3 regions of the Abyssisolibacter fermentans genome follow, and region 3 is predicted to be linked to each of the others. Evidence: predicted binding sites of a transcription regulator. Region 3 holds the regulator's gene; each other region holds the start of a gene.
The links. The regulator LexA, encoded in region 3, represses DNA repair genes until DNA is damaged. The targets are predictions, from matches to a motif close to CNAACANNTGTTNG.
Positions count from the first base shown of each region.

Region 1: a site for LexA is predicted at 1,457-1,470, ahead of uvrB (excinuclease ABC subunit UvrB). Genes of this name have one in related genera too.
Region 2: a site for LexA is predicted at 2,082-2,095, ahead of recA (recombinase RecA). Genes of this name have one in related genera too.

Region 1 covers NZ_LOHE01000028.1:47,570-51,293, forward strand. Annotated here, with positions in the region: gene uvrB (excinuclease ABC subunit UvrB) at 1-1,317, opposite strand, end outside; gene AYC61_RS01785 (PDZ domain-containing protein) at 1,697-2,851, opposite strand.
Region 2 covers NZ_LOHE01000112.1:93,893-97,616, forward strand. Annotated here, with positions in the region: gene rimO (30S ribosomal protein S12 methylthiotransferase RimO) at 1-131, shown strand, start outside; gene pgsA (CDP-diacylglycerol--glycerol-3-phosphate 3-phosphatidyltransferase) at 118-675, shown strand; gene AYC61_RS20085 (competence/damage-inducible protein A) at 686-1,927, shown strand; gene recA (recombinase RecA) at 2,135-3,160, shown strand; gene AYC61_RS20095 (regulatory protein RecX) at 3,219-3,724, shown strand, end outside.
Region 3 covers NZ_LOHE01000036.1:23,243-26,966, forward strand. Annotated here, with positions in the region: gene AYC61_RS03475 (tyrosine recombinase XerC) at 524-1,474, shown strand; gene yneA (cell division suppressor protein YneA) at 1,656-1,967, opposite strand; gene lexA (transcriptional repressor LexA) at 2,147-2,764, shown strand; gene AYC61_RS03490 (methionine gamma-lyase family protein) at 2,810-3,724, opposite strand, start outside.

The DNA of each region.
Region 1 (3,724 bases), on a different contig from region 3:
AATATTTATTTCTTTGACTAGATCGTCAATTTGATTCTTAGTAGGTCTAACTATGATCTCTGGATCTAATAACCCTGTAGGTCTGATTATCTGCTCTACTATATTATCAGAAGTCTCCTTTTCATAGTTGCTCGGTGTAGCACTTACGTATACTACATAATTCATATGTTTTTCAAATTCTTCAAATTTTAAGGGTCTATTATCAAGCGCTGAAGGTAATCTAAATCCGTAATCTACTAAATTTTGTTTTCTGGAGTGATCTCCGCCATACATAGCTCTTACCTGTGGCAATGTAACGTGTGATTCATCTATTATCATTAAATAATCATCAGGAAAATAATCTAATAGTGTATATGGCTTACTACCTGCTTCTCTTGCACTAATATGTCTTGAGTAGTTTTCTATGCCTTGACAATATCCCATTTCTTTTAACATTTCTATATCATAATTTGTTCTCTGTTCTAATCTCTGAGCTTCTAAAAGCTTATCTTGACTTCTTAAAACACTAAGTCTTTCTTCAAGCTCTAATTCTATTGATTTTATCGATCTATCAATTTTTTCTTTTGTAGTAGCATAATGAGAAGCAGGAAATATTGATATATGATTTCTAAGTCCTATAATTTCTCCTGTAAGTGAATTAATTTCTGTTATTCTGTCTATTTCATCCCCAAAAAATTCTACTCTTATTGCATTTTCTGATGAAGAAGCCGGAAAAATCTCAACAGTATCTCCTCTTACTCTAAATACTCCTCTTGTAAAATTAACATCATTTCTTACATATTGTATATCTATTAGCTTTTCTATAATCTCGTCTCGATCTTTTATCATGCCCGGCCTTAAAGAAATCATCAAATTTTCATAATCAAACGGGTCTCCTAAACCATAAATACATGAAACACTCGCAACTATTATTACATCTTTTCTTTCGAATAATGCTGAAGTTGCAGAGTGTCTTAGTTTTTCTATTTCTTCATTTATAGATGAATCCTTTTCTATAAAAGTGTCAGTCCCGGGTATATAAGCTTCAGGCTGATAATAATCATAAAAACTTACAAAATACTCAACTGCGCTATCTGGAAAAAACTCTTTGAATTCGCTAGCTAGTTGCGCTGCTAATGTCTTATTATGAGCTATAACGATAGTAGGTTTTTGAACTTCTTGTATAATATTTGCCATAGTAAATGTTTTACCTGAGCCTGTTACACCTAACAAGGTTTGCTTTTTTACACCGTTTAAAATTGACTGACTGAGATCTTTTATTGCTTTAGGTTGGTCTCCACGTGGAGTATAATCTGAAACAATAGAGAATTGACCCATAATATCACCTCTATAATTGTTTTGAAATCTTTTTGCTTTTTATTTGTCCATTTACTAATCTTTCAAGTTGTAACTCCTACTCACTTCGTTCCTAGCAGTAGCGATTCACACCAAATCAAAGATTTGAGTTCTCTACTTAGGAACGTTTGTTCGTAAATATTATATATTACTTATATATATATGTCAACATAATTAAATCCTGATTATTCATATAACTTTGAATAGTGTGCTGTATAATTCTGAATTAGAAGATTCCAGTGAATTCGAAGGCATACAGTTGGTATGTCGAGAATTTAATAGACATCTTATAATCAGAAAGATGCAGTAGAATATTTGATTTTCTATGAATAATCTGGGTTTACCTTAAAACAAATTAGTTCTATTTTTGAAAATATCCTATAAACCTTTGTAAAATACCGCTTTGTCCTTCAATATCCATTGTATAATGTGCATTGTCTGTTAAAATAAGTAATTCCATTTTTTTATCTTTTATATTCTTATATGTCTTTTTTACCACTTTATTTCCCTTGAATTTTATATATATAATTTCTAATTTATCATTACAATATTTCATTGCTTCTATTATTTGATTTTTGGTTATCACTCTCATATTGTTAATCATTACCAATTCGTCACCAATACTAAGTCCTAACTCTTTTCCTAAACCATTTGGTAAAACATCCAGTATTCTAACTCCCTTTTCACTTAACGTAAAAGAAGGTTCTGCTTTGTTTTGATCTTTCTGTCTTTTTAATATTATTAGCTCATGCATTAATGGACTTGATACCATTGCTAGAAACAAGAATATTGGATTTATATATGACAAAGCTATTAAAAGAATTAATATCATACTAAAAAAAACAAGACTTTTAGCAGCAGTTTTTGCTGCTATTTTTGGACTGTCTGTAATTGATAAATCGGTATATCCTAATATTGCTGCTATAGGCAAAAATATTGTCTCTGTAAAGCCTCCATAGGAAGCTACCTGCAAAGCTTGTGGTATTATAAAAAATGGAACACACCAGTATCTATATAGGCTAAAGCCACCTATCAGTTTATTTTCTCTTTCTAAGAATAAAGGCAGATACGATTTATAACCGTCAAAATAAATTAATATACCCTCTGCAAAATGCAAAATAGCTATAGTCAAAAGTACGCTTCTATATGATTGTAAGCCTGTATCTAAAAATATACCAATAATACATGCCCCTGCACCTGAATAAGCAATACATGCATATCTGGGTTTAACAAGGAAAAATAATATTGATAATACAAATGCATATTTGAAGCATGTTACGTTAAATTCTATATCAAATAAATCAAACATTATACTAATAAATACCCCAACTGCTAATCCTTTAATCAGTGCTATGAAAAAATGCTTTATATAGCTTTCTTTGACTCTACCTAGTAATCGCATCTCCTTTTTTTCTAGCCTATTGTACTGATAGAATACTAATATTGACATCAATATGTATATAGGATTAAATACTAATTTAAATATATAGCTTATTAATGATGATAAAATGTTCATATTAAATCTCCTTTTTAATGAGTTATTAAGTATTTTTTCCTTGTTTTGTTATATTAAACATTTTATTCATCACTTATACCTATGTAAACACTTACTTGTTCTTTGTAGAAGTAAAAGTTTTCTAAACAATAATTAATTTTAAGCATATAAAAATAAAGAACCTCATAGAAATATATTAATTCTGGCTTCAACTCAAAAACATTGAGCTACGCTTCCCTCAAAGACTTGCCTGACTATTTGTTGAAATTTTTCATATTTAATATAGTCAAGCTTTGTAGGTCATATATCTCACTACTTTTTGATTCAGCGATGTAAGAGATTTTTCTAACTCGGAGAAGGGCATATTTTTTCGATTTTAATAAGGTTAAAATATACCCTTCAAATGTCGTTTACGAAAAATCTCTTACCCGCTTCTATTTATTTTTTGGTATTTTCTTTAAAGTCAAGCTTTGTAAGCGTTTCAATGAAAATACTCATTTATTTTTCCTTACTCATTGGTGTAGGATCTCTCTAAGAATCTTCTACGGCTCCGTAAAGAGCTTATTTCTAAATAAATAAGAAACTCACTACTCACTACGTTCCTATGAGTAAGTGATTCACTCAAAATCTTAGATTTTGGTTCTCTACTTAAAAGCGTTGAGGAAACAAGCTCTTAAAGTCGCTCTCCGAAGAAACCTTAGAGAAATCCTAGTTACTTACTGGTTATAACTAAAAAATCTTTTTCCTGTGAAAATACAAACTTAAAGGAATCAAGCAGATATTTTATCGCTTTAATTCAAAAAGTTTCAAGTAAAACCTTCGAAGCTCCAACCTAATATGACCCCAAATACCTACTACAATAACTATTACTACCAATATACTTGCCCTCTCCAT
Region 2 (3,724 bases), on a different contig from region 3:
GTCCAGAAATTGATGGTATTGTATATGTTCAGTCAAAAGAAAAACTGGCAATTGGTGAAATTGCAAAAGTTAAAATAAAGGAACATTTTGAATATGATTTGAAGGGAGTAATATTGAATGAACTTAGCTAACAAATTAACTATTGCAAGAATATTTTTAGTTCCATTTTTTATGTTTTTCCTTCTAGTGAAAATACCTTATGGAGATATTATAGCTGTATGTTTATTTATATTAGCTGCTTTAACAGATAGTTTAGATGGATATATTGCTAGAAGTAGAAATCAAGTAACGAAATTTGGTAAATTCATGGATCCATTAGCAGACAAACTACTAGTATCAGCTGCATTGATATCATTACTCCAAATGGACAAAATATCAGCATGGGTTGTTATGATTATCATAGCAAGAGAGTTTGCAATAACAGGATTTAGAGTTTTAGCTGCTTCAGAAGGAATAACAATAGCTGCTAGTTGGTGGGGTAAAATAAAAACAATCACACAAATAGTTGCTATTATAACACTACTATTAGATAATTATCCTTTTAGTTTGATTGGGTTACCGTTTGATACGATTTCTGTAATACTTGCTGTTATTTTTACAATAATTTCTGCTATAGACTATATGTATAATAATAGAAAAGTATTTAGTTCTCACTCTAACAAAACTAACGACTAGGAGGCCAGTTATGAAAAGCGAAATCATAAACGTAGGAACCGAAATAATATTGGGCAATATAGTTAATACTCATTCAAGGTATTTGTCAGAAGAATTAGCTAAAATAGGTATTGATGTTTATTATCATGTTTCAGTTGGGGATAATAAAAGAAGATTAGAAGAAATTATAAAAACTGCACTAGATAGATCAGACCTAATCATTTTAACTGGAGGATTAGGTCCAACAGAAGATGATATAACTAAAGATTGTGTAGCATCTGTATTAAACAAAGAGTTAATATTTAGCGAAAAAATCATGAAAGATATAGATGATTTTTATTATGCTAGAAATATTAAATTTGTTAAGTCGGTAGAAAGGCAAGCTTATATAATAGAAGGTTGTGAAGCCCTAAAAAACGAGGTTGGAACTGCACCTGGGATTTATGTTAAAGAAAACGATAAAATAGTAATATTACTACCAGGTCCACCAAGAGAACTTGAAAATGTATTTGAAAATTGTGTAATACCAAAATTAAAAAAGAAAACTAATGAAATAATTGAATCTAAAACGCTTAGTGTTTTTGGAATAGGTGAATCGAATGTAGAAGATGCTATAATTGATTTAATAAACAAGCAAACTAATCCTACAATAGCTACATATGCAAAAGATGGACATGTTGAGGTAAGAGTGACAGCAAAATCGAACAAGTTAGAGGTAGCAGGTAGCTTAATAGAAAATACAGTTAAACATGTAGAAGCAAAAATAGGAGAATATATTTTTAGTAAAGAATTAGAATCATTAGAAGAGGTTGTTTTTAAAATACTTATGGACAAAGGTCTTAAAATAGGTTTTTGTGAATCATGTACAGGAGGTCTAATAAGTAGCAGATTTACAAGAATACCTGGATCGTCTGCAGTGTTTGATAGAGGAATAGTTACATATAGTAATCAGGCTAAGATGGATGAAGTAAGTGTAAGTCCAGAGGATTTAGACAAATATGGAGCAGTAAGTAAGCAAGTTGCAATAGGCATGGCACGTGGATTATATAATAAATGTGATATAGATATAGCCGTATCTGTGACAGGAATAGCAGGACCTACAGGAGGTTCGAAAGAAAAACCTGTTGGCTTAGTATATTTTGGTGTAGTGTTCAAAGATAAAGAATATACAGTGAAAAGGGTATTTTTAGGAGATAGGCACAAGGTTCAAAATAAAACAGCTAATACAGTATTTGATTTGGTGAGAAAATTGCTGCTAGGTAAGGAAATATAAATATGCATTAAAATTATGGACAACAGTTCATAATTTTTTTATAACACGCAATAAATATATTAATTTTATAGATAAATATAAATTTTTCAGACTTTTTTTCACAATAAATTTAAAAAAGATTGACCATATATAAGAAGTATTATATAATATCTATAGAACGTTTGTTCGAAATATTATTAAGGTGGTGAACCAGGAAACTGGGTTATTATGTTAGAGAAAAAGAAAGCTTTAGAAATGGCACTAGGTCAAATTGAAAAACAATTTGGTAAAGGTTCAATAATGAAACTCGGTGAAGATTCAATACTTAATGTTGAATCAATTTCAACAGGTGCACTTCAATTAGATATAGCATTAGGTATAGGGGGAGTACCAAAAGGAAGAGTTATAGAAATATATGGACCAGAATCTTCTGGTAAAACAACAGTAGCACTGCATATAATTGCAGAAAGTCAGAGAAATGGAGGAACCGCAGCCTTCATAGATGCAGAACATGCTTTGGATCCAGTTTATGCTAGAAATCTTGGCGTTAAAACAGAAGATTTAATAGTATCTCAGCCAGATACGGGAGAACAAGGTTTAGAAATTGCAGAAGCTTTAGTTAGGAGTGGTGCTGTAGATGTAATAGTAGTAGATTCAGTTGCAGCTTTAGTACCAAAAGCTGAGATAGATGGTGAAATGGGAGATAGCCATGTTGGATTACAGGCAAGGTTGATGTCACAAGCTTTAAGAAAACTTGCAGGTGCTATAAAAAAATCAAACACGGTTACAATATTTATAAATCAACTTAGAGAAAAAGTTGGTATAATGTTTGGAAATCCTGAGACTACTACTGGTGGTAGAGCGTTAAAATTCTATTCATCCATTAGATTAGATGTAAGAAGAATTGAGACGTTAAAACGTGGCAATGAAATGATTGGTAATAGAACAAAAGTAAAAGTTGTAAAAAATAAAGTTGCACCTCCTTTTAGAATTGCAGAATTTGATATTATATATGGAAAAGGTATATCAAAAGAGGGATGTATACTTGATGCAGCTGTGGAGGATAATATAGTTAAAAAATCAGGTTCATGGTATAGCTATGAAGATAATAAACTTGGACAAGGTAGAGATAATGCAAAGCTTTACTTATCTGAAAATCCTGAATTACTAAATGAAATTGAATACAAAGTAAGAAAAAAACATGACTTATTAAATGATGGTAAAGAAATAGAAAATGAATCAGATAATGAATAGACGATCTCCTATTGGCTAATAATTAGCTAATAGGAGTTTTTTGGAGGTAAAGGTATTAATGGTAATTACAAATATAGAAGAAGAAAATGAAATATATGCTATATATATTGATAATGAATATAGTTATACATTGTCAAAGGATATTATTATAGAATATGAATTAGATATTAATAAAAAAATCGGTTACATGGAGAATATGTATTTAGAAAAAAAATCAATTGATTATGAATGTATAAACAAAGCAATTAAAAAATTATCATATAGCTCAAAGACTCAAAAAGAAATATATAATTATTTAATAGGGTTAGATTACTCAAAGGATTTGGTTAATAGAATCATAGCTAAACTCAAAAAAATAGGGTACATTGACGATTTTAAATATGCCTATAACTATATAACTTATCATAATAAGAATGGGCTTAAAAGCAAAAATATGGCTTTGTACGGTCTAAAGAATAAGGGGGTTAGCTCAGATATAATAAATCGAGTTATTGAAGAGCTAGAAGTAGATGATTATGATGTAGTTATGAAAGTTATAAAAAAGAAAATCAGAATTCCAGAAAA
Region 3 (3,724 bases):
AATAAGATAAAAAAATGTATAAATTACAGCGTGAAATAGAAACGATAGAAATAATTAAATAAAAGTCTATTCAATAGAGATAAAACAAAATGATTACAAACACGTGTGTAAAAATATGTTATAGTGAAAAGAATAGATTTACTATAAATAAAACTATATTTGTATAATATATTAATAGGTTGAATAAAGTTAAATTATGACATTTTATAACTATAAAAATATCAAGACAACTTAAAGCTGAACTAATAATAAAACAAGTAAACATAATATATTTATGGTAAATCATTAATAATGTTATAAATATATGAACATACTGAGTGCAAAAGTAACATGTTTTAGTTTTAATTATGTGTTAAAGGTATAATTAGCAGTTATATTAATAAAAAATAGATGATTTCTAAATAAAATACTAAAAAAAGAAGGAAAAAGAGTGTTATTTATAGAAATTATATATATAAGTTTTGTCACAAAATACAAATTTTGCGACAAAACTTGTATAAAAACTAAGGAGGAAGTTAAATTTATGAATACACCAATGATTTTAGACGATTTTTTCGATTATCTCTATGCTATCAAAGGTAAATCTGAAAATACTGTTAAAGAATATAGTTATGATTTAAGAACATTTTTTAGGTTTTTAAAGATTAGATACAGATTAGTTTCAAAAGATACTCCATTTGATGAAATAGATATTTCGGATATAGACATTGATTTAATCAAAAAGGTTAAGATACAAGACCTTATTTCTTATATATCTTATACAGACAGAACTATGAATAATAAGAACGTTACAAAAGCTAGAAAAGTCGCTAGTATAAGATCTTTCTTTAAATATTTACATAATGTTGTTAATTTAATAGATCAAAACCCTGCTATTAATTTAGAAACACCTAAAAAAGAACAACGTCACCCTGTTTTTTTGACATTAGATGAGTCATTGAAGCTTCTTGACTCTATTGAAGGAAGAAATAAAGTCAGAGATTATGCGATTTTAACTTTATTTTTAAATTGTGGACTTAGATTATCAGAACTATCAAGTATAGATATTGATAAGATTAAAGAAGATACTTTATCTGTAGTTGGTAAAGGAAATAAAGAAAGAACTATATACTTGAATGAAGCATGTCTGGTCGCTATCAACAAATATATAAAAGTTCGCCCTAAGAAAGATTTAAAAGATGAAAAAGCACTATTTCTAAGTAATAGAAAAAATAGAATTAGTCCAAGAGCTATTCAACATCTTGTTAAGAAATATATATTAAATGCCGGATTAGATTCAAAAAAATATTCAACACATAAACTTAGACATACAGCTGCTACATTAATGTACAAACATGGAAATGTTGATATTAGAGCTTTGCAACAAATTTTAGGACATGCTAGTGTTGCTACTACTCAAATATATACACATTTAGATGATGATAGATTAAGAAAAGCTGTTAATAGTAATCCCCTTTCTAAGAAAATTAAATAGAAAAGTTAAAGTTTCTAAATTAGTATTCGAAAAGTTAACCATAAAAATATTATGTTAACAAAAGCAATTGATAACAAACAAATGTTCTTATAATGAATTATTTAGAAACAAAATGAATCATATTCCCTATCTTGGGTATGATTCATTTTGTTTAGGTGTATATGCTAAATAAGATGTATTATTATTCTATAGGAGGTAATTTGAGTTCTTCCCCTATTTGAATGGCTGCAGTTTTTTTGTGATTCGTTTTCTGTATTTCATATATTATTTTTCTTTTATCTATGTCATTATCGTAGTATTTAGATGCTATAGACCATAAAGTTTCCCCTTTTATTACTGTTATAGTTTTAAAGTTATCTTCAATTTTACCATAAGCAGAATCTGATTTAATGATATTACTTATTGTAAAAATTATTAATAAAAATACTATTGTTAAAAAAATTGTGAATCTTACTGGATTAGCAACAATTAATCTCTTTTTTCTGACATACATGTTAAACACACCTTTCCAACAATCATTTTACGAACATGAGTTCCTTTCTCCGTTTGATTATATTATAATAGAACAAGCGTTCTGTGTCAAGTTTATTTCGAACATTTGTTTGATATGCAATATAAATTGTGGTATAATGTATAAAAAGAGGATTATATCCTAGTAAGAGGTGTATATATATGTATGAGGATTTATCAGAAAAGCAATTAAAAATACTTAAATTTATTCAAAATGAGCTTAAAACTAAAGGCTATCCCCCATCAGTTAGAGAAATATGTAAAGCAGTACAGTTAAAGTCAACATCTACTGTACATGGACATTTATCAAGATTAGAGAAAAAAGGATACATAAAAAGAGATCCTACTAAGCCTAGAGCTATTGAGATTTTAGATAATATGACTTATATTCATACACAAAAAGAAATTATAGAAGTTCCTATTGTAGGAAAGGTAACAGCAGGACTACCTTTGCTAGCAGTTGAAAATATAGAAGATACTTTTCCATTGCCAATGGATTTTATAGGTAATGATAATACCTTTATATTAAACGTTAAAGGTGAAAGCATGATAGATGCTGGAATAATGGATGGTGACCAAGTAATAGTTAATAGTCAAAGACATGCAGTAAATGGTGAAATTGTGGTTGCTCTTATAGATGATGAAGCTACTGTGAAGAGATTTTATAAAGAAGATGATTTTATCCGATTACAACCAGAGAATAAATTAATGGATCCTATTATCGTTAAGGACGTGTATATTTTAGGAAAAGTTATTGGATTGTTTAGAAAAATAAAGTAAGCTATGATTATGTAGCTTACTTTATTTTTTAAAATATTTTAACTTCTATATATTAAGCTTATTTTTATCTATTAGCTTATTTTTTAATAAATTATTTAAACCTTTCATAATTCCTAATTTACAATGTTCATATGTTAATCCGCCTTGTAAATAAACCCAATAAGGAGTTCGCATTGGTGCATCAGCACTTAATTCAATTGACGAGCCTTGTATAAAAGCACCTGCTGCCATAATAACAGGTTCAGAATAACCCGGCATGTCCCATGGTAATGGCAATACAAATGAATCAACAGGTGAAGCAGATTGAATACCTTGACAGAATTTAACGACTTTTTCAGGATCATTAAATTCTATAGCTTGGATTATATCACTTCTTTTATCATTAACAGCTGGTAAAACATTAAATCCTAAAGAGTCAAAGACACCTGCTGATAAAATAGCACCTTTTAAAGCTTCGCTTACAACGTGTGGAGCTAAAAATAAACCTTGTAAAGTTAATCTTGATGTTCCGTAAGTTAAACCACAATCCTTTCCTATTCCAGGTGCAGTTAATCTGTTAGAAATAGCTTCGATTAAATCTTTTTTACCTACTACATATCCGCCTGCAAGGGCTAAACCTCCCCCAGGATTTTTAATTAATGATCCAGCAATTATGTCTGCACCAACATCTGTTGGTTCTATGGTTTCAACAAATTCTCCATAACAGTTATCAACCATGACTATTATATCTTTCTTTTTTTCTTTTATTGCTTTTATAGCTTCTTTCATATTATCTATCTCAACAGCTTTTCTATCACTATAGCCTGTTGATCGTTGTATTAAAATTAATTTAGTTATATCTGTAATTGCTTCAATAGTTGCATTTATATCTATTTTGTTATTCTCTATTAAATTTACTTGATTATATGTTATATTGTATTCTTTTAGAGAACCTTTCATATTACCTTTAATACCAATTAC